DNA from 4 places in the Streptomyces shaanxiensis genome. Region 2 is predicted to be linked to each of the others. Evidence: riboswitches for the same ligand, from Rfam matches in the RefSeq annotation. Region 2 holds a riboswitch; each other region holds the start of a gene.
The links. A riboswitch is a leader RNA that binds a small molecule or an ion and turns the genes downstream of it on or off. The one in region 2 is predicted to bind cyclic di-AMP.
Positions count from the first base shown of each region.

Region 1: another riboswitch for cyclic di-AMP. It lies ahead of ABD932_RS02755 (M23 family metallopeptidase); the one in region 2 lies ahead of ABD932_RS13450 (C40 family peptidase).
Region 3: another riboswitch for cyclic di-AMP. It lies ahead of ABD932_RS40450 (M23 family metallopeptidase); the one in region 2 lies ahead of ABD932_RS13450 (C40 family peptidase).
Region 4: another riboswitch for cyclic di-AMP. It lies ahead of ABD932_RS23670 (transglycosylase SLT domain-containing protein); the one in region 2 lies ahead of ABD932_RS13450 (C40 family peptidase).

Region 1 covers NZ_BAAAZY010000003.1:119,878-126,916, forward strand. The annotation lists gene ABD932_RS02740 (DNA gyrase/topoisomerase IV subunit A) at 1-1,300, opposite strand, end outside; gene ABD932_RS02745 (M16 family metallopeptidase) at 2,186-3,559, shown strand; gene ABD932_RS02750 (M16 family metallopeptidase) at 3,556-4,944, shown strand; cyclic di-AMP (ydaO/yuaA leader) riboswitch at 5,146-5,308, shown strand; gene ABD932_RS02755 (M23 family metallopeptidase) at 5,322-6,107, shown strand; gene ABD932_RS02760 (GntR family transcriptional regulator) at 6,392-7,039, shown strand, end outside.
Region 2 covers NZ_BAAAZY010000009.1:82,702-89,740, forward strand. The annotation lists gene bioB (biotin synthase BioB) at 1-121, opposite strand, end outside; gene ABD932_RS13420 (8-amino-7-oxononanoate synthase) at 268-1,395, shown strand; gene ABD932_RS13425 (DUF397 domain-containing protein) at 1,491-1,718, opposite strand; gene ABD932_RS13430 (helix-turn-helix domain-containing protein) at 1,728-2,606, opposite strand; gene ABD932_RS13435 (ATP-binding protein) at 2,820-3,275, shown strand; gene ABD932_RS13440 (LysR family transcriptional regulator) at 3,420-4,334, opposite strand; gene ABD932_RS13445 (LysE family translocator) at 4,465-5,079, shown strand; gene ABD932_RS13450 (C40 family peptidase) at 5,141-5,614, opposite strand; cyclic di-AMP (ydaO/yuaA leader) riboswitch at 5,618-5,750, opposite strand; gene ABD932_RS13455 (hypothetical protein) at 6,169-6,477, opposite strand; gene ABD932_RS13460 (ATP-dependent Clp protease proteolytic subunit) at 6,485-7,039, opposite strand, start outside.
Region 3 covers NZ_BAAAZY010000029.1:64,118-71,156, reverse strand. The annotation lists gene lhgO (L-2-hydroxyglutarate oxidase) at 1-538, shown strand, start outside; gene trmB (tRNA (guanosine(46)-N7)-methyltransferase TrmB) at 819-1,652, shown strand; gene ABD932_RS40460 (PrsW family intramembrane metalloprotease) at 1,780-3,168, shown strand; gene ABD932_RS40455 (hypothetical protein) at 3,205-3,450, shown strand; gene ABD932_RS40450 (M23 family metallopeptidase) at 3,586-4,614, opposite strand; cyclic di-AMP (ydaO/yuaA leader) riboswitch at 4,626-4,783, opposite strand; gene ABD932_RS40445 (PP2C family protein-serine/threonine phosphatase) at 5,028-5,912, opposite strand; tRNA gene ABD932_RS40440 (tRNA-Met) at 6,044-6,117, opposite strand; gene ABD932_RS40435 (dihydrofolate reductase family protein) at 6,198-7,039, opposite strand, start outside.
Region 4 covers NZ_BAAAZY010000012.1:142,851-149,889, reverse strand. The annotation lists gene ABD932_RS23690 (CHRD domain-containing protein) at 1-650, opposite strand, end outside; gene ABD932_RS23685 (polyprenyl synthetase family protein) at 907-1,917, opposite strand; gene ABD932_RS23680 (peptide MFS transporter) at 2,125-3,627, shown strand; gene ABD932_RS23675 (CocE/NonD family hydrolase) at 3,647-5,644, shown strand; cyclic di-AMP (ydaO/yuaA leader) riboswitch at 5,960-6,098, shown strand; gene ABD932_RS23670 (transglycosylase SLT domain-containing protein) at 6,104-6,844, shown strand; gene ABD932_RS23665 (HAD family hydrolase) at 6,876-7,039, opposite strand, start outside.

The DNA of each region.
Region 1 (7,039 bases), on a different contig from region 2:
GGGTCTGGACCTCGCTCAGCGAGAAGCGCTCCATCAGGCGCTGCTTCGCCTGCGCGGAGTTCTCGCTGGACCGGATCAGGCGGATGACCTCGTCGATGTCCAGCAGGGCCGTGAGCAGGCCCTCGACCAGGTGGAGGCGGTCGCGGCGCTTGCTGCGGCGGAACTCGCTGCGGCGCCGTACGACCTCGAAGCGGTGGTCGAGGTAGACCTCCAGGAGCTCCTTGAGGCCGAGGGTGAGGGGCTGGCCGTCGACCAGCGCGACGTTGTTGATGCCGAAGGACTCCTCCATCGGCGTCAGCTTGTACAGCTGCTCCAGGACCGCTTCCGGCACGAAGCCGTTCTTGATCTCGATGACCAGGCGCAGGCCGTGCTCGCGGTCGGTGAGGTCCTTGACGTCGGCGATGCCCTGGATCTTCTTCGAGCCGACCAGGTCCTTGATCTTGGCGATCACCTTCTCCGGGCCGACCGTGAAGGGCAGCTCGGTGACGACCAGGCCCTTGCGGCGGGCGGTCACGGTCTCGATCTCGACCGTGGCGCGGATCTTGAAGGTGCCGCGGCCCGTCTCGTACGCGTCCCGGATGCCGGCGAGGCCGACGATCCGGCCGCCGGTGGGCAGGTCGGGGCCCGGCACGTGCTTCATCAGGGTGTCCAGATCCGCGCCCGGGTAGCGGATCAGGTGGCGGGCGGCCGAGATGACCTCGGCGAGGTTGTGCGGCGGCATGTTCGTGGCCATGCCGACGGCGATGCCCGACGCGCCGTTGACCAGCAGGTTCGGGAAGGCGGCGGGCAGCGCCACCGGCTCCTGCTCCTGGCCGTCGTAGTTGGGGGTGAAGTCGACCGTGTCCTCGTCGATCGACTCGGTCATCAGGCTCGTCGCCTGGGCCTGCCGGCACTCGGTGTACCGCATGGCGGCCGGCGGGTCGTCGTTGCCCAGCGAGCCGAAGTTGCCGTGGCCGTCGACCAGCGGGACGCGCATCGAGAAGGGCTGGGCCATGCGCACCAGGGCGTCGTAGATCGACGCGTCGCCGTGCGGGTGCAGCTTACCCATGACCTCGCCGACGACGCGGGCGCACTTCACATAGCCGCGGTCGGGGCGCAGGCCCATCTCGTTCATCTGGTAGACGATGCGACGGTGCACCGGCTTGAGGCCGTCGCGGGCGTCCGGCAGGGCGCGGGAGTAGATGACCGAGTACGCGTACTCGAGGAAGGAGCCCTGCATCTCGTCGACGACGTCGATGTCGAGGATCTTCTCCTCGTACGAGTCGTCGGGCGGCGGGGTCTTCGTGCTGCGGCGGGCCATCGCTGCCGGCTCCTTGCTGAAGCGTTGACGGGATCTGACGCGGACCATTGTGGACCGAGGCACTGACAACCACCGACCAGGACCCGATGTTGGGCTCCGGCCCGGCGCGTGAGAAGTGTCCCCGACGCCCGGCCCCGTCTGCGAGCGGGGGGACTCATCGGGTACCAACCGCCCCGGTCAAAGCGGGGCTTGCCACCGGAACGACAACGCGTCCGACGGAGTTTCCCGGCGACCGGCGACCGGCGACCGGCGACCGGCGACCGGCGACCGGCGACCGGCGACCGGCGACCGGCGACCGGCGACCGGCGCACCCCCGTCGTCGGGACCGAGCACCGGTCGGCGAGCGCCTCGCGAGTGCCGCCCCGGGCAGATGCCTCCCCCGCATGTGCCGCCCTCGCCCCTCCCAGGCCGCCCGCACGGGCGCTCCGCCCACGGCGGCAAGCTCGCGCCGCGCGACCGTTCACTCGCCGGAGTGATCGACGGGCAGCCGGGCGAGACAGCCGAAGGGACTCGGCGCCGCCGCACGCGCCCGCATGGCGGGCGCGGGTCCCGGGGTGGCGGCGTCACCCGGCACGAGAGGTGACGCGACGGGCGCAGGCCCAGCGGGTGAGAGCGACGGACGCATACCCAGCGGGTGAGAGCGGCGGACGCGGGCCCAGCGGGCGAGAGCGGTGGCCGCCCGCCGATCCGCGCGTCGAGGCGAGGGACAACGGGCCGTCCCGCGGGGCGCCCCCGGCTCGTGACAGCGCCCTGCACCCAGCCGCGCAGCCAAGGCGTTCTGACCGGGAACTTCGCCGACCCTTCGGACGCTGCATACAGTGGCAGGAACTTAAGCCGAACTGCTCGGCACAACGCAGTGCACGCGACCGGAAGGACACCTTGCCCATGGGTCACACGGCCACACCGGAGGCACAATCCGGCGGCCTCACCGCGACGGAGCACCGCCTGGCCAACGGCCTGCGCGTGGTGCTCTCCGAGGACCACCTCACGCCGGTCGCCGCGGTCTGCCTCTGGTACGACGTCGGCTCCCGCCACGAGGTCAAGGGCCGTACCGGACTCGCCCACCTCTTCGAGCACCTGATGTTCCAGGGATCGAACAGTGTGAAGGGCACGGGCCACTTCGAGCTCGTCCAGGGCGCGGGCGGCTCGCCGAACGGCACCACCAGCTTCGAGCGCACCAACTACTTCGAGACCATGCCCGCCCACCAGCTGGAGCTCGCGCTGTGGCTGGAGGCCGACCGCATGGGCAGCCTCCTGGTGGCGCTCGACGAGGAGGGCCTGGAGAACCAGCGCGACGTCGTCAAGAACGAGCGCCGCCAGCGCTACGACAACGTCCCGTACGGCACGGCGTTCGAGAAGCTGACCGCGCTGTCGTACCCCGACGGACACCCGTACCACCACACGCCGATCGGCTCGATGGCCGACCTGGACGCGGCCAGCCTGGAGGACGCCCGTGCGTTCTTCCGGACGTACTACGCGCCCAACAACGCCGTCCTGTCCATCGTCGGCGACATCGACCCCGAGCAGACGCTCGCCTGGGTCGAGAAGTACTTCGGCACCATCCCGGCCCACGACGGCAAGCCCGAGCCGCGCGACGGCTCGCTGCCCGAGATCATCGGAGAGCAGCTGCGCGAGGTCGTCGAGGAGAACGTCCCCGCGCGCGCGATGATGGCCGCCTACCGTCTCCCGCAGGACGGCACGCGCGAGTGCGACGCGGTCGACCTGGCGCTGACCGTCCTCGGCGGCGGTGAGTCCTCCCGCCTCTACAACCGGCTCGTACGACGTGACCGTACGGCCGTGGCGGCCGGCTTCGGCCTGCTGCGCCTGGCCGGGGCGCCCTCCCTGGGCTGGCTGGACGTGAAGACCTCCGGCGACGTCGAGGTCCCCGTCATCGAGGCGGCCGTCGACGAGGAGCTCGCCCGCTTCGCGGCGGACGGCCCCACCGCCGAGGAGATGGAGCGCGCACAGGCCCAGCTGGAGCGCGAGTGGCTGGACCGGCTCGGCACCGTCGCGGGCCGCGCCGACGAACTGTGCCGGTACGCCGTCCTGTTCGGCGACCCGCAGCTCGCGTTCACCGCCGTACAGCGCGTCCTCGACGTCACCGCCGAGGAGGTCCAGGCGGTCGCCAAGGCCCGCCTGCGACCCGACAACCGCGCGGTGCTCGTGTACGAGCCGGTCGCCGGCGAGGCCGAGGACCTGGAAGCCGACGGGGCCGGACCCGCCGGGACCACCGACGAGAACGAGGAGTCGGCGCAGTGACCGAGCTCGCCAGCATGGAGTTCCACCCGCAGCCTCAGGCCGGCGAGGCCCGGCCCTGGGCGTTCCCGGCGCCCGAGCGCGGCAAGCTGGACAACGGCCTGACGGTCCTGCGCTGCCACCGCCCCGGCCAGCAGGTCATCGCCGTCGAGGTGCTCCTGGACACGCCCCTGGACGCCGAGCCGAAGGGCCTCGACGGCATCGCCACGATCATGGCGCGCGCCTTCTCCGAGGGCACGGACAAGCACACCGCCGAGGAGTTCGCCGCCGAGCTGGAGCGCTGCGGCGCCACGCTCGACGCGTACGCCGACCACCCCGGCGTCCGCGTCAGCCTGGAAGTGCCCGTCTCCCGTCTGCCCAAGGCGCTCGGCCTGCTCGCCGACGCCCTCAGGGCGCCCGCGTTCGACGACGCCGAGGTCGAGCGCCTGGTGCGCAACCGCCTCGACGAGATCCCGCACGAGATGGCCAACCCCTCGCGCCGGGCCGCCAAGGAGCTCTCCAAGGAGCTGTTCCCGGCGACCTCGCGCATGTCCCGTCCGCGCCAGGGCACCGAGGAGACGGTCGAGGGCATCGACTCCGCGGGCGTACGCGCCTTCTACGAGCGGCATGTCCGCCCGGCCACCTCCACCGTCGTGGTCGTCGGCGACCTCACCGGCGTGGACCTCGACGCCCTGCTCGGTGACACCCTCGGCGCCTGGACCGGCTCCTCGGCCGAGCCGCGGCCCGTCCCGCCGGTCACCGCGGACGACACCGGCCGTGTCGTCATCGTGGACCGCCCCGGCTCCGTCCAGACGCAGCTGCTGATCGGGCGGATCGGCGCAGACCGGCACGACCGCGTGTGGCCCGCGCAGGTGCTCGGCACGTACTGCCTCGGCGGCACCCTCACCTCCCGGCTGGACAAGGTCCTGCGCGAGGAGAAGGGCTACACCTACGGTGTGCGCGCGTTCGGGCAGGTCCTGCGCTCCGCCCCGGACGGCACGGGCGCGGCCATGCTGGCCATCAGCGGCTCCGTCGACACCCCGAACACCGGTCCCGCGCTGCAGGACCTCTGGACGGTGCTGCGGGGCGTCGCGGCCGAGGGCCTCACCGACGCCGAGCGGGACTTCGCCGTGCAGAACCTCGTCGGTGTCGCGCCCCTGAAGTTCGAGACCGCCGCGTCCGTGGCGGGCACACTGGCCGACCAGGTCGAGCAGCACCTGCCCGACGACTACCAGGGCACGCTGTACCAGCAGCTCGCCGCCACCGGCACGGTCGAGGCCACCGCCGCGGCCGTGAGCGCCTTCCCGGCGGACCGCCTGGTGACGATCCTCGTCGGTGACGCGGCAGCGATCCGGGAGCCCGTCGAGGCCCTCGGTATCGGCGAAGTCACCGTGGTGGCGGCCGAGTAGACGGCTGCACCCGCCACGCGCGGTGGGGGCCCTGGTGACGAATGAGTCACCAGGGCCCCCTTATGCCCGAATTGGGGGAGAGGTTGCCTGTCTGGCCTGTGGGATGCGCTACAAAAGCCGGGATCCGTTTGGGGATTGAAAGACGTCCCGCTTAGCGTCTTCCGGGCTGTCCGTCAGGCAGTGCGCCGCGCCCGCGGCACCGGACAGTCATCGCCGAGTCCCCGTACGGCGCGAGCCAGGGGAGCCGGGGACCCACCGTAGTCCCTGGGGTGAATCGGACGCCCGCGCGAAGGCGAGGGGGCCCGTAGGAGACCTTCCTGCTCCGAACCCGTCAGCTAACCCGGTAGGCGAGAAGGAAGGAAAGGACCAGCCACTTCATGGCGTTCAGCTGCGCCACCGGGGCGAATCGTCCCACCGGGAAGCACCGTCGTCCCAGCCGGATCGAGCGCTCCACCGCCCGTGCGGCCGGCGTCGCCGCCCTCACCGCCACCGGCGTCATAGGCACCCTGGCCGCCCCCGCGCTCGCCGCGGAACCTGCCGCCGAACAGACTGGCCTCATCCCCGTGATCAGCGTCGACAACTCGATCGCCGACCAGATCGACGCCCAGGCCGCCGCTCAGGAGCAGGCCGCCAAGGAGGCCGCGGCCCTGAAGAAGGCCGCCCAGGAGGCCGCGCGCAAGAAGGCGGCCGAGAAGGCCGAGAGGGAGCGCGAGGCCAAGGAGCGCGCTGCCCGCGAGGCCGAGCGCAAGCGCCTGCTGTCCTACGTCTCCCCGATCTCCGGCTCGTACGTCTCCACGGGCTACAAGGCCGGCGGCGCCGTCTGGTCCTCCGGCAGCCACACGGGCGTCGACTTCCACGCCGCCAGCGGCACCTCCGTCCACGCGGTCGCCTCCGGCACCGTCGTGGAGGCCGGCTGGGGCGGGGCGTACGGCAACCAGGTCGTGATCAAGATGAACGACGGCACGTACACCCAGTACGGCCACCTGTCGTCCATCGGCGTCTCGGTCGGCCAGACGGTCACCCCGGGCCAGCAGATCGGCCTGTCCGGCGCCACCGGCAACGTCACCGGACCGCATCTGCACTTCGAGGCCCGCACGACGGCGGAGTACGGCTCCGACATCGACCCCGTCGCCTACCTCCGCTCGCACGGCGTGAACCTCTGACACCTGCCACGCGCGCGTACGACGCTCACCACCCCGTGATCGTCCGACGCCTTCCACGCACGCGTGCCGCGCTCGCCGCTGCCCCCGTGATCGTCTGACGACAGACACTCCGCTCCCGAAGCCCCGGCTCCCCCAGCCGGGGCTTTCGGCGTTTCGCACGACCCGCTGTCCAAAAAATATCCATGGATTCCGGCCCGCCGTCGGAAATTCCGGCCGGTTGCAATAGAGTCACTGAACACACGTCATTCGTCGACGTTTCACGGGGATTAAGGCGGAGGTCGGTCATGCGTATTCCGGCGCATTCGGTGTGCACGGCGATCCGGGACGACATCGTCGCCGGTGTCTACGAGCGTGGCGGCCGGCTCACCGAGGAACTCCTCGCGCGCCGCTACGGCGTCTCCCGCGTCCCCGTCCGGGAGGCCCTGCGCACCCTGGAGGCGGAGGGCTTCGTGGTGACCCGGCGGCACGCGGGCGCGTGCGTCGCCGAACCGACCGAGCAGGAGGCCGCCGACCTGCTGGAGATGCGCACCCTGCTGGAGCCGCTCGGCGCCTCCCGGGCCGCCCAGCGGCGCACCGAGGCCCATCTCAAGGTGCTGCGCGGCCTGGTCAGGCTGGGCCAGGAGCGGGCCAGGCGGGGAAACAGCGAGGACCTGCGCTCCCTGGGTGGCTGGTTCCACGAGACGCTGGCCCAGGCCTCCGGCAGCCCCGCCCTGACCTCGATGCTGACCCAGCTGCGCCACAAGATCGCCTGGATGTACGCCGTGGAGTCGCCGGTCAACCCCGTGGAGTCCTGGACCGAGCACGGCGCGATCGTGGACGCGGTGGCGCGCGGCGACGGCGAACGCGCCCGCGCGATCACGGCGCTGCACACCGAGCGCTCGCTGTCCGTGCACCGGCTGCGGTTCGGCTCCGGCGGCGACCGCGCGGAGCGC
Region 2 (7,039 bases):
CGGCCGCGGTCACCACATCGAGCAGGTCGTCGTCGGAAGTGGCGAGGACGGCCAAGGCTTCCTCGCGGGTCGGCAGCTCGCGCCGAAGCCCCTTGTCCACCAGCGTGTTCAGCAGGTCCATGGGAGCTGATCCTGACGTACGGAGGGGCTCCGAGCCAAGGAGACTTCGGACAACCCTGTCACTTCGATGTGTGGGTATTGCCACACCGTGGGTGGCGGATCGTGCGGCTAATGTCTGTGCACTGCCTACAAAAGCCCGGAGGAGCCATGGCGTTCGGCTGGATCGACGAGCAGGCGGAGCTGCGCCGCCGCGCCGGACTCGTACGGACGCTGCGCCCCCGCTCCGCCGACTCGCCGCTCCTCGACCTGGCGAGCAACGACTACCTGGGCCTGGCCCGCCACGCCGAGGTCACCGAGGGCGCGGCGCGGGCCGCGCAGGCGTGGGGCGGCGGCGCGACCGGGTCCCGGCTCGTCACGGGCACGACCGAACTGCATGCCGAGCTGGAGCGCGAGCTGGCCGACTTCTGCGGCTTCGAGGCGGCGCTGGTCTTCTCCTCCGGCTATGCGGCCAACCTCGCGGCGGTCACCGCGCTGGCGCCGCACGGCTCGCTGATCGTCTCGGACGCCGGCAACCACGCCTCGCTGATCGACGGCTGCCGACTGGCGCGCGGTACGACCCAGGTCGTCGCGCACGCCGAACCGGACGCCGTGCGCAAGGCGCTCCAGACGCATGACGGTCCCGCCGTCGTCGTGTCCGACACCGTCTTCTCGGTCGACGGCGACGCCGCACCGCTCGCGGGGCTCGCCGAGGCGTGCCGGGAGCACGGGGCCGGGCTGGTCGTGGACGACGCGCACGGGCTGGGCGTGCTCGGCGACGGCGGCCGCGGCGCCCCGCAGGCGGTGGGGCTGGCGGGAGCCGGCGACGTCGTCGTGACGGTCACGCTGTCCAAGTCGCTCGGCAGCCAGGGCGGCGCCGTCCTCGGCCCCGCCCGGGTGATCGACCACCTGGTCAACGCGGCCCGGACGTTCATCTTCGACACCGGTCTCGCCCCCGCGGCGACGGGCGCGGCCCTGGCGGCACTGCGGTTGCTGCGACGCGAGCCGGAGCGGGCGGCGCGGGCGCGCGCGGTGGCACGCGAACTCCACGCACGCCTGACCGCCGCGGGTCTGGAAGCGGTACGTCCGGACGCCGCGGTCGTCTCCGTGCGCGCGCCGTCCCCGGAGGGGGCCGTGCGCTGGGCGGCCGAGTGCCGGGCGGCGGGCCTCGCCGTGGGCTGCTTCCGTCCTCCTTCCGTCCCCGACGGCATCTCACGGCTGAGGCTGACCGCCCGCGCGGACCTCACCGAGGGGCAGATCGAACGCGCTGTACAGGTGATCCGCGAGACACGACCATGAGTCGGCGTGACACGGCCCTGCCCTCGCATCAGGCGGAACTGATCAGATCCGATCGGGACTGATCAGAATCCGGGACTGAACAGAAGTAGGGGCTGTCAGGACTGGAACGCGGCCGTGAACCCCGCCCAGCTCTCGGGGGAGAAGAGCAGCGCGGGCCCGGCCGGGTCCTTGGAGTCGCGCACGGCGAGCAGTCCGATCCAGGGACCGGAGCACGTCCGTGCCGTCTCGACGCAGTTGTTGGCTCCCGTGCTGTAGCTGCTGCGCAGCCATCGCGCACCGGTCAGAGCGGTGCTTGAGGTGACATTCCGAGGCAGTGCGGTCATGGTGCCTCCTTACGCGCCGCCGGCTAGCGCGGCGATGTAATCCAGCGATTCCTCGGGCGAAAGGGCGTGGATCCGAAGGGCGTTGAAGGCCTCCGTGTAAGCCCGGAGGTCTTCTTTCCGTTCGAGGTAGAGGCTACTCGTCAAGTGGTCGAGAACAACCACATCCAGATCAGAAGTGCTCGAAAATGAGAAGATAACGAAAGGCCCGGTGATGCCGATATGTTCACCGGCCTTGAACGGCAGGATCTGCAGCCTGACTTGGGGCAGACGCGCCGCCACCACCAGCTGCCCCAGTTGCCGCGCCATCACCTCGGGCCCGCCGATCTCCCGGTGCAGCACCGCCTCGTCGAGCACCGCGCTCAGTTGCAGCGGCGGATCGGCGTGCAGCACGTCCTGCCTGGCCAGACGGACCGCGACCAGTGCGTCGAGCCGTTCGTCGGCGGCGCCGGGTTCGTCGGCGAGTCCGCTCACCGCGGCCCGGGTCACCGCCCGGGCGTACTCGGGCGTCTGCAGCAGCCCGGGCACCACGGAGGTCTCCAGCGTGCGCATCGCGCTCGCCTGGGACTCCAGGCTGATGAAATCCCGGTACGTCGGCGGCAGCACTCCGCGGTACGCATGCCACCAGTGGTGCCGGTCGCCACCCTCGTCGGATCCCGCCAACACCAGGAGCAGCTCCCGTAGTTGGGTGTCCCGTACGCCGTACGCGTCGAGCAGTAACCGCACATCGGCCGGTTTCACCCCGCTGGCGCCGGTTTCGATCCGGCTCACCTTGGACTGGTGCCAGCCCACCAGCCGGGCCGCCTCACCACTGGTGAGCCCGGCACTGGTGCGCAACGCACGCAGTTCCGCGCCCAGTTTCCGGCGGCGTACCGCGGGGCCATGCTGCATGGGCAACTCCTTACTCCAACCGGGCCGCCCAAATACGGTCTGCCGTCGCAGAGTTCACCGCTTCGAGCGACAGATATATGCATATCTTGGTGGATCGGCACCCTGACGGCCCTGGTAATGGCAGTCTGGCGACGAAGCACCAGTCCGGGACCGTACTCGAACCATCCGCTCCGTGTCGGACTGCGGTCCCGTTGGGAAAGGGACGACGTCGCCATGGCAGATCACCTGGAAGCATCCGTCACTCTGCCGAGCGATCCCGCCTCGGTCTCCGCGGCCCGGGCCTACGTGGTCTCCACCCTCGCGGAGTGGGGACTGCCACCGGAGACCGAAGCGGCCGAGACCATCCGGCTGATCGTGTCCGAACTCACCACCAACGCCGTACAGCACACCCTGGGGCAGTCACCCACCTTCCGGGTGGACATCGAGCTCGACCGTGACGAACACCTGCGCATCGGGGTGACCGACAGCCACCCGCGGTTCCCCAAACGCCTGCCGGCCGCCGTCCAGCAGGACAACGGCCGAGGCCTGGTCATCATCCGCTGGCTGACCGCTGAGTGCGGCGGCAAGCTGAGGGTGCGGCCCACGCGGGAGGGCGGCAAGACCGTATCCATCGAGCTGCCGTGGATCGTGCCGGCGGCGGCGCCGGTGCAGGCGGCCGGCCAGCCGTAGCGCTCCGCTGGTTGCGCGGAACGGGTTGAGTTTCGTCTGCGGGTTCGTGGTGGCTGGTCGCGCCCATGCGGCGGAGCCGCATATCGACTCAGCCCCGCGCCCCTTGGGGGGCTGCGGAACCGCAGATGATGCCGCCAAGCCCGCTCAGGTCTGCCGGGCCCGGCCGAACGTGCCGCGCAGCAGCGCTCGGAAGGCGTCCGCCGCAGGTGCCGTCTCGTCGCTGCGGAAGGCGACCGAGACCGTACGGCGCAGGCGCCCGCCCTCCAGCGCCCGCACCCCGACCGGCGTGACCGACGTACGCGCCACCATCTCCGGTACGACCGCAACCCCGAGCCCCGCACTGGCCAGCGCGCACACCAGGAGGTAGCCCGGCGTCGGGACCAGTACCGAGGGCGTGGCCCCGGACCGGGCCAGCAGGGCCTCGACGCCGCGCCGTGCCGGAGCGTCCGGCGCCATGCTGATCAGGGGCTGCCCGGCGAGCTCGGTCAGCGGCAGACGTGCCGTCCCGCTGGTCAGGGCGTGGCCCGGAGCGGAGACCAGGACCAGCTCCTCGACGAGGATCGGCTCGATGCCGACGGCGGACGGGAGCGGGACCGGGTCGCCGGGCTCGTAGGCGTGGGTGAGGGCCAGATCGACCTCCCCGGCCGCGACGGCGGAGACACCGGCCGACGGTTCGTAGTCGGCGACCGTCAGCTCCACGTCCGGATGCGCCCGGCGGAAGGCGCTGAGGGCGGGCGGCAGCAGATGGATGCCGGCGGTCTGGAAGGTGCCCAGCCGGAGCGTCCCGCCCGACAGGCCGGTCAGCCGAGCCAGTTCCTGCCGGGCCCGCTCCAGTTCGTCGAGCACCCGCCGCGCCCGGGCCACCAGCAGCTCGCCCGCACCCGTCAGCCGCGCCCCGCGGTGGTGCCGGATCAGCAGGGCGGTGCCCGCCTCGCGCTCCAGCTTGGCCAGCTGCTGGGAGAGCGCCGGTGTGGTGTACCCGAGCCGTTCGGCGGCCCGGGTGATCGAACCCGCCTCCGCGACCGCCACCAGGGCGGCGAGGCGGGTCGGGTCGTACATGCGGGCTCCCTGTCTGCCGGTGACTGTCCGCCTATGACAGCCTTGACCTGGGCTGCCTTAACAAACGCTTTAGGGATCCCCAGAATATTCGACATACCTGCTGAAGGCTCCCGCACGGCACGCTGGCGGCATGGACGCTCAGCTCATCGCCTTCACCGGGGTCTCCGCCGGCCTGGTCGCCATGCCCGGGGCCGACTTCACCGTCGTCGTACGCAACGCCCTCGTCTCGCGCCGGGCCGGCATCGCCTGTGCGCTCGGGATCGGGGCGGGGCTGCTGGTCCATGTGACGCTGGCGGTGGTGGGAGTCGCCGCCGTTCTGGCCGCCGTGCCGGCGCTGTTCCGGGCGCTCCAGGTGGTGGGCGGCGTCTATGTGCTGTACCTGGGCGTCCAGACGCTGCGGCAGCGGCACACCGACGTGGCCGACCCACGTGAGGACTCCACCGCCCGACCGCTGCGGCAGGGCTTCGTGACCAACGCCCTCAACCCGAAGGCGTCCCTCACCTTCCTCAGCGTGCTGCCGCAGTTCGTGCCCGCGGGCGCTCCGGCGATGCCCCGGACGCTGCTGCTCGCTCTGATCGTCCTGGCGATCGCGACGGTGTGGTTCCAGGTCGTCGCCCTGCTGGTGGACCGGCTGGGCAGGTGGCTGCGCCGGCCGCGGGCCGCCCGCGCGGTCACGCTCGTCACCGGCGCCGCGCTGACCGCCTTCGGCGTGGCGCTCCTCGCCGGGCCGCTGTCGGCCCTCTGAGGTGCAGGGGCCCCGGGGGCGGTGACGGCGTGTCAGGCCGCCGCCACCGCCTCCGGGGAGGTCACTTGACCCGGCCGTACCAGACGCTCTTGGTCCAGATCTTCTGCAGTCTCACGACGTCCCCGCTCTTCGGGGAGTGCCAGATCTTTCCCTTCCCGGCGTAGATGCCGACGTGGTAGACGTTCGACCCCGAGTGGAAGAACACCAGGTCTCCGGCCTTGCGGTTGCCGGCGGAGATGTGGCGGGTCTTGTTGTACTGCTGGGACGCCGTACGGGGGAGCTTCTTGCCCGCCTTCTTGTACGAGTACAGCGTGAGCCCGGAGCAGTCGAACCTGTTCGGCCCGACGGCGCCCCACTTGTACGGGGAGCCCTTCTTCGAGGCCGCGACCTGAAGTGCCTTCGTCGCCGGCGTCGCGGCTTCGGCCTCGGAGGCGAAGCCGGGGGCGACCACGGTGCCGCCCACTGCGGCCAGGGTGAGAGCCGAGGCCGTACCGGCCCGGACCATGAGCGACGGGACACGATTGAGCGCAGTCATGCGCAACCCTTCGTCAGCCGCCTGTGAAGGATGACCTGTCGGATTCGGGCTGGCGAAGTTGCCCGGCCGCGTTGCCACGGCTTCACCCCAAGGGCTGCTCGGCTCGAACGAACGTCCGCTCCGGCGACCCGTCTTGCTTGGGTCCTCCACTCCTGCCGATCCACTCCTGTCGACCGGTCATCCGGGCGGCGGCAGGACTCGGCGTCCGCCCGGACCGCCCCGCCGCTGTGGCGGGGGCTTGTCGTCAGACAGGGATCTTGACGCACGGATGAGCGAAATGCCCAACGGAATCGGGGATTTGTGGGGTTACTCACCACTCACCCGTTCGGGTGGACGCCCTCGTGTCCGGGCGGGCGTCAGCTGCCCGACGAGCCTCGGACCAGCGGCGGAGCCTTTCATTCCGCCTTGCGGTCATACCTGTTGCGCAAGCTCGGCGGGCGTACAAAAGTACCGGCGACTACGCCGAAAGGGGGTACGCCGTTTGGTCCGTTTCAACGCCGTCCCGGACGCCCCGGCGGTGGGCCGAGGAGTCCGGATCCGGTCCGTACGTGCCGTCAACTGTCGGAGCGCGGCGGAACCGTGACACGAGCCGTGCGGCGCTCTCCGTCCAGCACACGCAGCGCACGCGCCAGCGTAGGAGCGTGCAGCTCCGTCTCACCGCGCTGATGCATCAGCGCCAGCGCGTCCCGGAGCTCGGCCGCCTTGCTGACCAGCGCCTGGGCGGCACGCAGTCCGCGGTAGGTGTCGCCGTGCTGCGCCGGGTTGATACGGCCGAGCAGGTCGACCACGTCGAGGTAACGGTCGATCAACTCCCCTTCCGCACGGGTCAGCGCGGGCAGCGGCGGCAATTCGGGTGGGAGCACCGGCCGATCACCTCCCCGTGGGCGGGGCGAGGGTGGCCTTGCGGCTGGGGATGATCCGGTCCACCAGCCCGTACTCCAGCGCCTCCTGGGCGCTCAGGATCTTGTCCCGCTCGATGTCCTCGCTCACCTGCTCACGGCTGCGGCCGGTGTGCCGGGCGAGCATCTCCTCCAGGCGGATCCGAGTGCGCGTCAGTTCGTCGGCCTGGATGGCCAGATCGCTTGCCTGGCCCTCGATCGGCTCGGGCAGTCCTGGCTGATGGATCACCACCCGGGCCCCCGGCAGCGCGAACCGCTTGCCCTCGGTGCCCGACGCGAGCAGCACCGCGGCGGCCGAACCGGCCTGGCCCAGGCAGATCGTCTCCACGTCACAGGTGACGTAACGCAGCGTGTCGTAGACAGCCGACATGGCGCTGAACGAGCCGCCGGGCGAATTGATGTACAGCGAGATGTCGCGGTCGGGGTCCTTGTGTTCCAGATACATGAACTGGGCCATCACGTCGTTGGCGGAGGTGTCGTCGATCGGCGTGCCGAGAAAGACGATCCGCTCCTCCAGCAGCTTCGA
Region 3 (7,039 bases), on a different contig from region 2:
GCCGTTCCGGGGGGAGTACTACTCGCTGGCGCGGCCCGAGCTGGTGCGGGGGCTGGTGTATCCGGTGCCGGATCCGGCGTTTCCGTTCCTCGGGGTGCATCTCACGCGCGGGATCGACGGGGATGTGCACATCGGGCCCAACGCGGTGCCGGCGCTGGCCCGGGAGGGGTACGGGTGGGGGGTCGTACGGCCGTCGGAGGTCGGGGGGACGGTGGCGTGGCCCGGGGCGTGGCGGATGGCTCGGCGGCACTGGCGGTACGGGGCCGGGGAGCTGCGGCGGTCGGTGTCCAAGGGGGCGTTCACGGAGGCGGTGCGGAGGTTGTTGCCAGCGGTGACGTCCGATGATCTGGTGCGGGCGGCGGCGGGGGTGCGGGCGCAGGCGGTGTTGCGGGACGGGGGGCTGGTGGATGACTTTCTGATACGGGAGGGGGCTCGGGCCGTGCATGTGCTGAACGCGCCGAGTCCTGCGGCTACTGCTTCGCTGCCGATCGGGCGGGAGGTGGCGCGGCGGGCGTTGGGGGTGTTGGAGGGGGCTTGAGAGGGCGCGCGGCGGGGGCTTGAGGGGGCGTGCGGCGCGGGTTCGGTGCGGGTACGAACGCCGGGTTCCTTCGCCCCCGCCGCCCCTACCCGTCCCGTCCTCCAGGGGCTCTGCCCCTTCGACCCCGGGGCGTTTCTGGGGGCTGCCGCACCCAGACCCCCGCTTCGGCCCTTAAGGGGCCTCGTCCTCAAACGCCGGACGGGCTGACATTGCCTGGGCCGGCGTCCAGGGGTGACGGCCGGGAAGCCGCCCTCCCCCTCCCCGTAAAATCAGTCTCACTGTGTCTGAGTCTCTCAACGCCCCAGAAGTCCCCCAGCCCGGCGCCGACGGCGGGCGGTCCCGTCACATCCCCGGTGTGTCTGTCCGGCACACCCGGGCCAAAGGTGAGCCCCGGTTCCCGGACGGGCCCAAGGCCGATCCTGCGGGGTCGCACTTCGAGCGGCGGATTCGGAGTTTTCAGCCGCGGCGGAGTCGGGTGACCGCGGGGCAGGCGGACGCGTTGCAGCGGCTGTGGCCCAAGTGGGGGCTGGACATCGACGGGCAGCGGATCGTCGACCTCGGTGAGCTGTTCGGGAACGAGAATCCGGTCGTACTCGAGATCGGGTTCGGGATGGGGGAGGCCACCGCCCAGATGGCCGCCGCCGACCCGGAGACCAATGTCCTCGCCGTCGACGTGCACACGCCCGGGCAGGGAAACCTGCTCAATCTCGCCGACCAGCGCGGGCTGAACAACGTCCGTGTCGCCAACGGCGACGCCATCATCCTGCTGCGCGAGATGCTCGCCCCCGACTCGCTCGACGGGCTGCGCGTCTACTTCCCCGACCCCTGGCCCAAGAAGCGGCACCACAAGCGGCGTCTCATCCAGCCCGAGTTCCTCAGCCTCGCCGCGACCCGGCTGAAGCCCGGTGCCCTGGTGCACTGCGCCACCGACTGGGAGCCGTACGCCGAACAGATGCTCGAAGTTCTGACCGGTCACCCCGACTTCGAGAACACCCGAGCCGACGGCGGTTTCGCGCCCCGTCCGGACTTCCGGCCGCTGACCCGTTTCGAGGGACAGGGGTTGGACAAGGGTCATGTGGTGAACGACCTGCTCTTCCGCCGCGTACAGCCGTAGGAGCAGCGGGAGGAGCAGCCGGAACGAAGACCGGGAAGAGAAACAGCACCGACAGCAAACCCCCCTCGGGCGCCGGAGCCCCTCGCGCGGCTGCGGGTGGCGCCCCTGTCTCGTTAGGGTCAATGCCGTGGCCACCAGTCCCCCGTACCCGACGTACCCCACCGGTCCCGCCGGCGGGACACTGCGGCACGCGCACTGGTGGCAGAAGCGGTGGGTGCGTTACGGCGCGCTGAGCACGCTGCTCGCGCTCTCCGGGCTGGTCATCCTCGCCCTGGTGCGTGAGCAGACCGGCACCGAGGGGTTCCTGGTCGGGCTCGGGCTCGCCGTTCTTCCCGTGCCGCTGCTCGTCGCCGCCTTCCGCTGGCTGGACCGGGTCGAGCCGGGCCCCTGGCGCAATCTGCTGTTCTCCTTCGCGTGGGGCGCGTTCGCGGCGGCGCTCATAGCGATCATCGCCAACAGCTTCGCGACCCGATGGATAGCCACGGCGACCGCCGATCCGTCCCACGCGGACACGCTGGGCGCCACCGTCATAGCGCCCGTCGTGGAGGAAACGGCCAAAGCGGCCGCCGTCCTGCTCGTCTTTCTCTTCCGCCGACGTGACTTCACCGGGATCGTCGACGGCGTGGTGATAGCCGGCGTCACCGCCACCGGCTTCGCCTTCACCGAGAACATCCTCTACCTCGGCACCGCCTTCGGTACCGACCAGCTCTCCGGCGACCGCGGCATCGCCTCCGTCACGGCGGCGACCTTCTTCGTCCGCGTCATCATGTCGCCCTTCGCGCACCCCCTCTTCACGGTCCTCACCGGCATCGGCTTCGGCATCGCCGCGCTCTCGGGCCCGCGACAGCATGTGCGCCGCGTTCTCCTCCCGCTCTCCGGGCTCCTGCTCGCCATGGGCATGCACGCCCTGTGGAACGGCTCGTCGGCCTTCGGCGAGTTCGGGTTCTTCGCCGTGTACGCCGCCTTCATGGTGCCCACGTTCGGGCTGCTGACCTGGCTGGTGATCTGGACCCGGCAGCGCGAACTGCGGACCGTGCGCGAGGAACTGCCCGCGTACGTCGTCGCCGGGTGGCTGGCCCCGGGCGATCCCTTCGCGCTCGGCTCGATGCGTGCGCGGCGGGTGGCCCGGCAGTACGCGCGACGGCGTGGGGGGCGGGCGGCGGCCCGGGCGGTGGCGCAGTACGAGGCGTACGCCACATCACTGGCGTTCCTGCGGCACCGGGGGCGGCGCGGGCGGGCCGGCGCGGACTTCGTCGTACGGGAACAGGAGCTGTTGCACGAGCTGTGGGGGCGGCGGGGGTTCGCTCGGCCGGCACTGGAGCATGCGGTCGCCGCGCAGCCTCGGCCTGCGTACGGGTATGGGTACGGATACGGGGCGCCGGGTCAGTGGCAACCGTACGGACAGGGGCACACCGCCAGATACGGGCCGACGCAGGGTGCCACGTACGGGCCGACACAGGGCGCCCCCTACGGGCCGACGGCGCCGTATCCCGCGTACAACCCGTATCGGACGTAGCACGGGTCTGCCCGACCACCAGGACGGAGAGCCGAGATGGTGCGCGTGAACGGCGGCCGCCACTCCCCGAGCGCCTCCCGGCCCCGGCCTGCCCGCGAGCCGGACAAGGGCCGGACAAGGACGGTGCGGACGGTCGTCCTGTGGCTGCTGGCGCTGGCCGCCGTCGCGTTCACCCTCACAGTCGTCTGGGGCTTCATCAGGCTCGACGACGACCTCGACAACCCCGAGGGCGGATTCTCGGGCTGGCAGTGCGCGGGCCAGTCCGGCACCTGCGATCCCTGAAAAACCGTGAGCCCGGCCTCCTGTGAGGAAGGCCGGGCCGCACGGTCAATGTCCCTGCACCCATCAATGTCCCTGCGCGATCAACGTCCCTGTGCAATCGGGAGATCGCCCCTCAGGACGTGAGTCTCTAGTCCCTCAGGGCGTGAGCCCCTTGCCGCGCAGCCACGCCAGCGGGTCGATGCCGCTCGTGCTGCCGTCGGGGTGCACCTCGAGGTGCAGGTGGGCTCCGGTCACGTTGCCGGTGGCGCCCACGCGGCCGATGACGTCGCCGGTGTTGACCTTCTGGCCGACGCTGACGCTGATCGAGGACTGGTGCGCGAACCACACTTCGGTGCCGTCGTCGAGGGTGAGCACCGTCTTGTAGCCGTACGACCCGTCCCAGCCGGCGAACGTGATGGTGCCGGAGTGCACGGCCTTGATCAGCGTGCCGGACGGCGCGGCGAAGTCGAGGCCGGTGTGGTAGCCGGAGGACCAGTAGGCGCCGGCCTGACCGAAGGTCGAGGTGATGGTGTACGAGGAGGTCGGCAGCGTGTACTGCTTGGCCAGCTCGGCGAGGCGCTCGGCCTCGGCCTTCTTGCGGGCCTCTTCCTCGGCGGCGGCCTTCGCGGCGGCGGCCTTCTCCTTGGCCTCCTGCTCCGCCTTGGCGGCCGCTGCGGCGGCCTCCTTCTCGGCGGCGGCGATCGCCTCGGCGGCGGCCTTGCTGTCGACCTGGTCCTGCTGCTGCTCGACCTGGGCGATGATCCGGGCCCGCAGCGCCTCACCGGCGTCGCCGGTGCCCTGCTTGGTCTCCTCGGTCGCGGCGCCCATGGTGCTGAGGGCCGTCCCGGTGTCCTCGGCGGCCGCGGAGGAGTCGTCGTCGGATATCAGGGGCAGGTCGGGCATGGTGATCGCGACCGGCGGCTTGCCGCTCTGCGCGCTGGCCATGCCGCCCGCGCCGACGGCGGCTATGACGCCGACGCCGAGAACCGTGGAGCTGCGGGCGAGTCCCCCGCCCCGCTGCTTGGCTACGCGGTGCCTGCCACGTACGGGACGAATGGACTCCGCGGTGGGGTTCCACTCCTCGAACGGGCCCTCGTCGGTGCGGTAGCGGTCGTAGCCGAAGGTGTCGTTGCTGCGCTGACTCGGCACGAACGGGGCTTGCGTAGCAGGCCTGTTGGACGCCACGTGGGCGTGCTCCTTTCCTTCCTTCTCGCCTACCGGGTTAGCTGACGGGTTCGGAGCAGGAAGGTCTCCTACGCGCGTATACCAACCGTGACTTCACGGTGGAATCCGCGCGATTCACCCCAGGGTGGTGGTTCCCCGGCTCCCTTGCGGGACTCGGCGCGTGCGCACGGAGCCGTCTCTTGTGACGGCTGGGACGACCGCGCTGCGTTATCGAACGTTAATAGACCCGGGGTGCGGATTCCAAGCTGTTCCACTTGATCATTAACGAATTTCGCCCGGACTTACAGGTCACGAGCGGTCCAAATCGGGCGAGTTGGCCGAGGCTCAGGCACCACACAGGTATTGACGGTATGTCAGTTGTTATGCGGAGGGCGGTCGCCCGATCACCCTTGGTGAGAAGGATCAAGGGCGGGTCACGGACGCCGTACGGCGATGAGCGCCATGTCGTCCGCCATCCCGCCCCCGGAGTGCCGGCGCACGTCCGCCGCCAGCACACCGAGCAACTCGGCCGGTGCGCGGCGCGCGTTGGCCCGTCCCGCGAGCCCCGCCTCCGGGTCGTAGAACTGCCCCTCGGCATCCCGCGCCTCGGACAGGCCGTCGGTGTGGAGCAGCAGCGTGGCCTCGCTCGGGAAGTCGGCCTCCTCGGAGGACTCGATCCCCTCGCTGCGCGTGCGCTCGCGGGCCAGCGCCCGCTCCAGTCGCTGGGCGACCGCCTCCAGCGTGGCCTCCTGCTCGGCGGCCTCGCGAAAGGCCCCGATGACGACGGCGACGGCCCCCACCGCCCCCATGCCCTTGCCGCGCACGTCCCCCACGATGATCCGCACGCCGTGCGGGCTGTCCTGCACGGCGTACAGGTCGCCGCCGATGGAGGCGCCCTCCTGCGCCGCCTCGTACCGCGCCGCGATCTGGAAGCCGCCGATCCGCTCGGTGGGTTCCGGCAGGACCGCGCGCTGGGCCGCCTCGGCGATCTCGCGGGCGGAGGCGAGGCGCTCGTCGCTGCGGCGGACGAGGAGGTTGATGAGGACGGCGAGCACGGAGACGACCACCACGGTGACCAGCTCGGTGATCACCTCCGCCCGGGGCAGGCCGCCGCGCAGGATGCGGAGCGCGAGCAGGACGAGGACGGCGGTGACGCCCGTGAGGATCGTGCCGTGCTGCGAGTAGAGCGGAGCGGTGAAGAAGGGGGCGCCGGTGAAGTCGGTTGGCGTCACGTAGTCGTACACGCTCCCGGCCCCGATCAACAGGGCCGGGAGCAGCCGGACGAACCGGCGTGCGTACGAGATCCGCCGTTCCTCCACCTGACCAGCGTTGCCGAAGTGGGGGTGGGGGGCGAGCGGGGAGGGCCGACCGGACGAGCGGGCGGACACCGGTCACGAGAGAAACACTCAGGGCCGGAACTGACTGATCAGTTCCGGCCCTGAGTCTTCAGTAGCGGGGACAGGATTTGAACCTGCGACCTCTGGGTTATGAGCCCAGCGAGCTACCGAGCTGCTCCACCCCGCGGCGATGACTTAACAGTACCCCATCCGCAGGACCGAAAGCACACGGCTTTCCCTCGACGCCGCTGATGAGAGCCGGATCACTCAGTTCGGCAGGTGCCCGTTCGGTGCCTTCGCCCGGTCCTCGTACTCCGGCAGGACCACCACCCGCACACCCTCCCCCGCCAGCATTCCGCTCCCGTCGGCCCCCGCCACGAACGTGTCCGGCTCCCGCCAGGCCGTCACCACCCGCCGGACCCCGGCCGCCAGGATCAGCCGCGCGCATGGCACGGGACGGGAGGCGCGGCGGGTGCACGGCTCCAGGCTGCTGTACACCGTCGCGGACGCCAGTCGCGGATCCCCCGGCGCGATCTTCGCGAGCGCTGCCTCCTCCGCGTGCACCGCGGGATCGCCGCCCTCCCGGGAGTACCCGCGCGCCAGCTCGGTCCCGTCGGCGGCCACCACCACGGCCCCCACGCTGAACGCCGTCTCCGACGGAGGGCACTGCGTCGCCAGCTCGCACGCCAGCGCCAGCCAGTGCCGGTCCGCCGCGGCGGGCAGGTCACCGGTGCCGGGCGCCGTCGGCTCGTAGCGCATCAGCACGACGTCCTCGATGCGCCGGGTCTCCAGCAGGCGCAGCCGCCCGGCCTGGTACCCGCCCGGCCCGAACAGCCGGGGCGCGTCCGCGTCGCCGACGAACAGCGGCGCCAGCACCAGCTGCAGCTCGTCCGCCAGCCCCTGCTGGAGCAGCTGCGTGTGGATCGTGCCGCCGCCCTCCACCATCAGCCGCTCGACGCCGCGTACCTCGCGCAGGTGCGTCAGCAGGCCCCGCCAGTCCAGCTCCGCGCCCAGCGCGACGACGTCCGCCGCGACCGGCGTCCGCTGCAGCCGCTCGGCGCCCTTCTCCGTCGTATAGACGACTTTCTCGCCGCCCGTGTGCCAGAAGT
Region 4 (7,039 bases), on a different contig from region 2:
TAGATCTGCTTGCCCTTGATGACGGACGCCTGGAAGTTGTCGAGCGCGTCGCGGAAGTCGAACTTGGCGACGGTGACCTTGTGGAGCTGGCCGCGGACGGCGCCGCCCGGGAACTCGGCGGTGTGGAGGTTGGCGTAGAACGAACTCGGGTCGGTCTTGAGGGCGTTGAGGAGGGCGGCGTCCTTCACGGTGACGGTCCCCGTGACGCTGTGCCCCTTGCTCTTGTCGAGGAGGCCGCCGAAGTCGACCTTGATGCCACCGTTGGCGCCCTTGGCGCCCTGGTGGATGTGGAGGGCGGTCGGCTTGCCGGTGCCGCGCCAGGTGACGGCGACGGACACCTTGTCGCCCTTGACCTTCACGAACTGCAGGGCGGCACCGTCCTTGTCACCGACGGCGGGTCCCCCCGGGACGGGCACCTCGTTCGCGCCGCGAAGACTGGCGGCGAGGACGGTGCCCCCGGTCCCGCCACCGGCGGTCCCGCTCTGGCTCACGATCCCCTGCGCGTCGCCGCCGGCATGGCCCGTGTGGTCAGCACGGTCACCTCCGGCGGCGAAGGCGGGAATCACCGCGGCGGCGACACCACCGGCGGCGGCCACCGCGACAGCGGTGACGATCAGGCTCTTACGGCGCTTCGAGAACGTCGCGTTCATGCCCATGATTCTTTTTTCTCCCCGTAATGCGGCTGACGCCCCCTGCGTCAGCTTCTGGGCATTCATACGGAGGCGATCTTAGTTTGGACTCAGTCCAGCTTTGTGACGTGCATCACGCAATTCAGCCCGTCCGGCGTTTGAGTGACGAGGCCCTTTCGGGGCCGAAGCGGGGTCTGGGGGCTGCAGCCCCCAGGGACGGGACGAGTACGGACGGACGAGTAGGGGCGGGATGAGTAGGGGCGGCGGAGGCGAAACCCTAACCGGCCCGATGCACCACTGCGTCGCACAACTCCATCAACGCAGCCTTGGCATCAAGATCCGGCAACGGAGCAAGCGCAGCCCGCGCATCCTCCGCATAGCGAACCGTGTCCCGCCGAGCCTGCTCCAGCGCCGGATGCACCCGCAGCGCGGCCAACGCCTCCGCATGCCGCGCATCGTCACTCAGATCGGAGTCCAGCAGCTCGCACAGCGCGATGTCCTCCGCCAGCCCCAACCGCTCGGCCCGCTCCCGCAACCGCAGCACCGGCAGCGTGGGGATCCCCTCCCGGAGATCCGTCCCCGGCGTCTTCCCGGACTCGTGGGAGTCGCTCGCGATGTCCAGCACGTCATCCGCCAGCTGGAAGGCGACCCCCAGCCGCTCCCCGTACTGGGTCAGCACATCGACCATCGTCTCGTCGGCGCCCGACATCATCGCGCCGAAGCGGCACGACACCGCCACCAGCGACCCGGTCTTCCCGCTCAGCACATCCAGGTAGTGCTCAACAGGGTCCCGCCCGTCCTGCGGCCCCGCCGTCTCCAGGATCTGCCCGGTCACCAGCCGCTCGAACGCCTCGGCCTGCACGCGCACCGCCTCGGGCCCGAGGTCGGCGAGGATGTGCGAGGCCCGCGCGAACAGAAAGTCACCGGTCAGTACGGCGACCGAGTTCCCCCAGCGGGTGTTCGCGCTCTCGACGCCCCGCCGCACGGCCGCCTCGTCCATCACGTCGTCGTGGTACAGCGTCGCCAGATGGGTCAGCTCCACCACCACGGCCGACGGCACGACACCCGGCGCATACGGGTCCCCGAACTGGGCAGCGAGCATCACAAGCAACGGCCGGAACCGCTTTCCACCCGCTCGCACCAGATGCTGGGCGGCCTCGGTGATGAAGGGGACCTCACTCTTGGTGGCTTCGAGCAATCCCTCCTCGACAGCCGCCAATCCGGCCTGGACATCGGCTTCCAGAGCCTGGTCCCGCACGCTCAGCCCGAACGGCCCGACGACGGTCACGAGGGGTCTCCTGTCTGCTGGTGTCTACTGGCGGTTACACGGTTTGTCGATAGGTCGCTGCCATCACTCAAGTCAGCGTATCCGGTCACGTTTCGATCACCGATGCCGCCCACCCGTCCACCACGGGCGGTATCGGATCACGACCGGTATGTTTTTGATCACCTGATAAGGCCGGATATCTATCGACCTATAGGGAAGTAGCGGCCCGTGTCCCGAACCGACGTCGAGATCGAGCCCGACAGCGGGCCACCGCCCCGCGACGACCACGCCTTCTTCGGCCAGCCCAGAGGCCTGCTCACCCTTTCCGGCCTCGAGGTGTGGGAACGCTTCTCGTTCCTCGGCATGCAGGCCATCCTCGTGCTGTACTTCGCCGACGCGGTCTCGTCCGGCGGTATGGGCATGTCGGCCGGCACCGCCGCGTCCGTCTCCGCCGCCTACGGCACCCTCGTCTACCTGGTCTCCGTCGCCGGCGGCTGGCTCGCCGACCGCATCCTCGGCTCGTACCGCGCAGTCCTGTGGGGCGGCATCCTGATCGCCTGCGGCCACTACGCCATGGCGGTGCCGACGGCCGGCATGACCTGGGTGGGCCTCGGCCTGATCAGCGCGGGCACGGGACTGCTCAAGCCGAACGTGGCCACCATGGTCGGCAAGCTCTACCGCACCGACGACGATCGCCGGGACGCCGGCTTCGCGCTCTACTACATGGCGATCAACATCGGCGCCTTCGCGGGCCCGCTGATCACCGGCTGGCTCGGCGACCACAAGGGCTGGCACTGGGGTTTCTCGGCGGCCGCGATCGGCATGACGTTCGGCCTGGTCCAGTACGTCGCAGGCCGTCGGCACCTGGCCGGACGGAAGCACACCGCCGAATTCGCGCTGGCCCCCGACCCCATGCGCCGGGCGATCCGGCTGATCGTCGCGGGCCTCGTCGTCGCCGCAGCGGTCGCCGTCCTCCTCGCCGCCGCCGGCTGGCTCACCATGGACCGCTTCGTCGACCTGCTCACCCTCGTCTCGGTGATCGCCCCGGTCGTCTACTTCGCGGTGATGTTCGCCAGCCCGCGGGTGACCCCCGAGGAACGCGGCCGCCTCCGCCCGTACATCGTCCTCTTCCTCGCCTCGACGGTCTTCAACTTCATCCTCTTCCAGGCGTACTCGACGATGATGCTGCTGGCCTCGACGAACGCCGAGACGGCGATCCTCGGCTTCGACTTCCCGGCCGGCTGGTACGCCTCCGCCCTCGGCGCCTTCGAGGTCGCCCTCGCCCCCGTCGTCGCCGCGCTGTGGGTCCGTATGGGGCACCGCCAGCCGCACGCATCCAACAAGATCGCCATCGGGGTCGTCCTCGGTGGCCTGTCCTTCCTGCTGATGGCGCTGCCGACCTCGGGACACTCCTCCGACGGCTACCTCATGTCCGTCTGGTGGATCGTGGGTTCGTACCTGCTGCTCGGCCTCGGCGACGTCCTTCTGGAGACATCCGGCATGTCGGCCACGACCAAGCTCGCCCCGGCCGCCTTCGCCAGCCAGACGATGTCCCTCTGGTTCCTCTCCCTCGCCCTCGCCAACGGCATCCAGGCCCAGACGGTGAAGCTCTACGACGACGTCTCCAAGCCCGCCTACTTCGGCGTCAACGGCGCGATCGCGGTGGCCGCCGGGCTGGCCGTCATGGCCGCGGGGCCCTGGCTGCGCCGCACGATGCACCCGGTGCACTGACCTGACGGGGGACCCGCTCATGCACATCCGTACGTCCTTCCCCTACGAGACGACTCACGAGGACCTCTGGATCCCGCTCCCGGACGGAACCTTGCTGTACGCGCGCGTGTGGCGCCCGCTGACCGACGAGCCCGTACCGGCACTCCTGGAATACCTGCCGTACCGCCTTTCCGACTGGACCGCACCCCGCGACCACCAGCGCCACCCCTGGTACGCCGGCCACGGCTACGCCTCCGTGCGCGTGGACATCCGCGGGCACGGCAACAGCGCGGGCACGCCCACGGACGAGTACTCGGCGACGGAACTGGCCGACGGCGTCGAGGTCGTCAACTGGCTGGCGGCCCAACCCTGGTGCAACGGCAGGGTCGGCATGTTCGGCATCTCCTGGGGCGGCTTCAACTCCCTCCAGATCGCGGCCCTCGCGCCCGAGCCGCTCAAAGCGATCGTCACGGTCTGCTCCACGGACGATCGCTATGACAACGACGTGCACTACCTGGGAGGTTCCGTCCTCGCGGTAGACATGCACGCCTGGGCGGCGACGATGCTCGCCTTCGTCTCCCGGCCGCCGGACCCGCGGTACGTCGGCGAGGCGTGGCGCGGCATGTGGCTGGAGCGGCTGGAGTCCGTGGCCCCGTTCATCCACACCTGGCTGAACCACCAGACCCGCGACGACTACTGGCGCCACGGCAGCGTCTGCGAGGACTACGGCGCGATCGACGCCGCCGTCCTGGCGGTGGGCGGCTGGCACGACCCGTACCGCGACACGGTCCTGCGCCTCGTCGAGCACCTGCCCGCCGACCGCGTCCGCGGCCTGATCGGCCCCTGGTCCCACCAGTACCCCGACCGCGGCCTGCCCCCGGGCCCGGCGATCGGCTTCCTCCAGGAGACGCTGCGCTGGTGGGACCACTGGCTGAAGGGCGAGGACACCGGCGTCATGTCCGATCCCCTGCTGCGCGCGTACGTCAGCGACTCGCACCGTCCGGCCACGGTGTACGCCGAGCTGCCCGGCCGCTGGGTCGGCGAGCCGGCCTGGCCCTCTCCCCACGTGCGCGGCATGACGTACGCCTTCCAGGGCGCCCCCGTCCTGGTCCGCTCCCCCATGCACACCGGCCTCGACGCCGGCCGCTTCTTCCCCTTCGGCAACGACGCCGACCTGCCGCCCGACCAGCGCGAGGAGGACGGGCGATCGGCGTGCTTCGAGTTCGAAGTGGGTGAGGAGAGCTGGGTGTTGGGGCGGCCGAAGGTGCGGCTGCGGCTGACGTCGGAGGTGCCGCGCGGGCAGGTCGTCGCCCGGCTCTGCGACGTGGCGCCCGACGGCTCCTCGACGCTGGTCACCCGGGGCGTGCTGAACCTGTCGGCGCGCCACGGCCCAAGCCGTACGGTGCCGTGGGAGCCCGGTGCCACCGAGGACGTGACCTTCGAGCTGAACGGCATCGGCCATGTCTTCCCGCCCGGCCACCGCATCCGCCTCGCCGTCTCCTCCGCGTACTGGCCGTGGATCTGGCCCCAGCCCGACTCGTCGGCGGGCTTCACCCTGGAACCGGCGGGGAGCTCCCTGGAACTTCCGGTACGCGCGCGTGCGTTGGACGAGGCAGCGATCGTCTTCGAGGAACCGGAGCAGGCGGAGCCGCTCGGCGTGAACACCCCCATCACGCTGGACGAGCCGCGCCCCGAGCGGCTCGTCGTACGGGACGTTGCCAAGGGTGAGTGGCGCCTGGAGGTCGACCCCCGATACGGCGGCACGCGCGTGTACCCCGACGGTCTGGAGTTCACCGAGGACGCGCTGGAGACGTACACGATCAACGAGTCGGATCCCCTCTCGGCCCGCACCCGCTCGGACTGGTCGATCCGCCTGCACCGCCCGGAGCTCGCCTGGGAGGCGACGGTGCGCACGCGCTCGGAGATCAGCTGCGACGGGAAGGACTTCGTCACCTCCGACGAGGTGATCTGCATGGAGGGCCAAGAGGTACTTTTCCACCGGACATGGGAGAAACGGACTCCACGGACAGCCGGTTAAGCGCGAGTTGGAGCCATTGCCCGATTTGCCGCTCTTGTGGATGTCAGTGAGTTGAGTCACGCGGACGGTGTCACCCGCCCGACCCGGCGCCCCGCGTCCCTCCTTGCGCCAAGCGCAAGTTGAGGATTGGCAACCGCAAAGGATCAAGCGCCCCATACACACCAGACCATGGTCAACCGGCACGACGGGGGCCAGGGCACTTGTTCCGGGCATGTGCTCTCGCATACGTTCCCGCTCGTCGGGCGGACGCCTAATCCTGCCGCCGCCCGAGTCACCCACCCACGCACTCACACACGCACGGCAGGAGCGGGGGACCCAGGTAAGTCGCCGCACCGGACGCCTTGATGGCGCACCGGCGCGGCTCGGGGTGAAGTCGCGCAGCCACACGACGGCGCGACCGGGCACCTCCCCGCCCGAACCCGACAGCTCACCTCGCAGGCGTCGGAGAGGAACAGCGCCATGGCCCGAGGCAAGCACCGCCGCCCCCGCACCAACCCGCTCACCCGCAACGTCGTCGTCGCCGGAACCGGCACCGTCGCCCTCGCCCTCCCGCTCCTGAGCGCGACGACGGCGAGCGCCGCCGAGCCGGCCCAGGCCTCCGCCCCGGCGAAGGTCGGGTCGGTCACGTACACCACGAAGAAGGGCGACTCGCTCTACGGCATCGCGGACCGGTACGACGCCCAGGGCGGCTGGCGGCAGCTCTACAAGGACAACCGCAAGGCCATCGGCGACAACCCTCGGCTGATCCACCCGGGCCTCGACCTGAAGGTCCGGGCGACGAAGAAGGCGAGCACGGCGAGCAACACGGCCGACAAGGCGTCCGCGCCCGCCAAGAAGTCCTCCGTCGCCCAGGCCACCCAGGCCTCCGTGAAGAACTACCCGAACAACCTCGACGGCTGGATCCGCAATGCGCTGGACATCATGGCGCAAAACGGAATTCCCGGATCGTACGAGGGCATTCACCGCAACATCCTGCGCGAGTCGTCCGGCAACCCGTCGGCCATCAACAACTGGGACTCCAACGCCGCCGCGGGCACCCCGTCCAAGGGCCTCCTGCAGGTCATCGACCCGACCTTCGCCACGTACCACGTGCCGGGGACGGTGTACGACCCCTTCGACCCGGTCGCGAACATCGTGGCCGCGTGCAACTACGCGGCCGCGCGGTACGGCTCGATCGACAACGTGAACGGCCCTTACTAGACAAAAGGCATCATTGGCCGAGGAACGATTCCTACGGGATGAATTCGGCCAAGATGCCCGTGAACAGTCTCTCGAGGACGACGGCGATGCCGTCGTCCTCGTTCGACAGGGTGATCTCGTCGGCGACCGCCTTGAGTTCGGGGTGCGCGTTGGCCATCGCGACCCCGCGGGCGGCCCAGTCGAACATGGGGATGT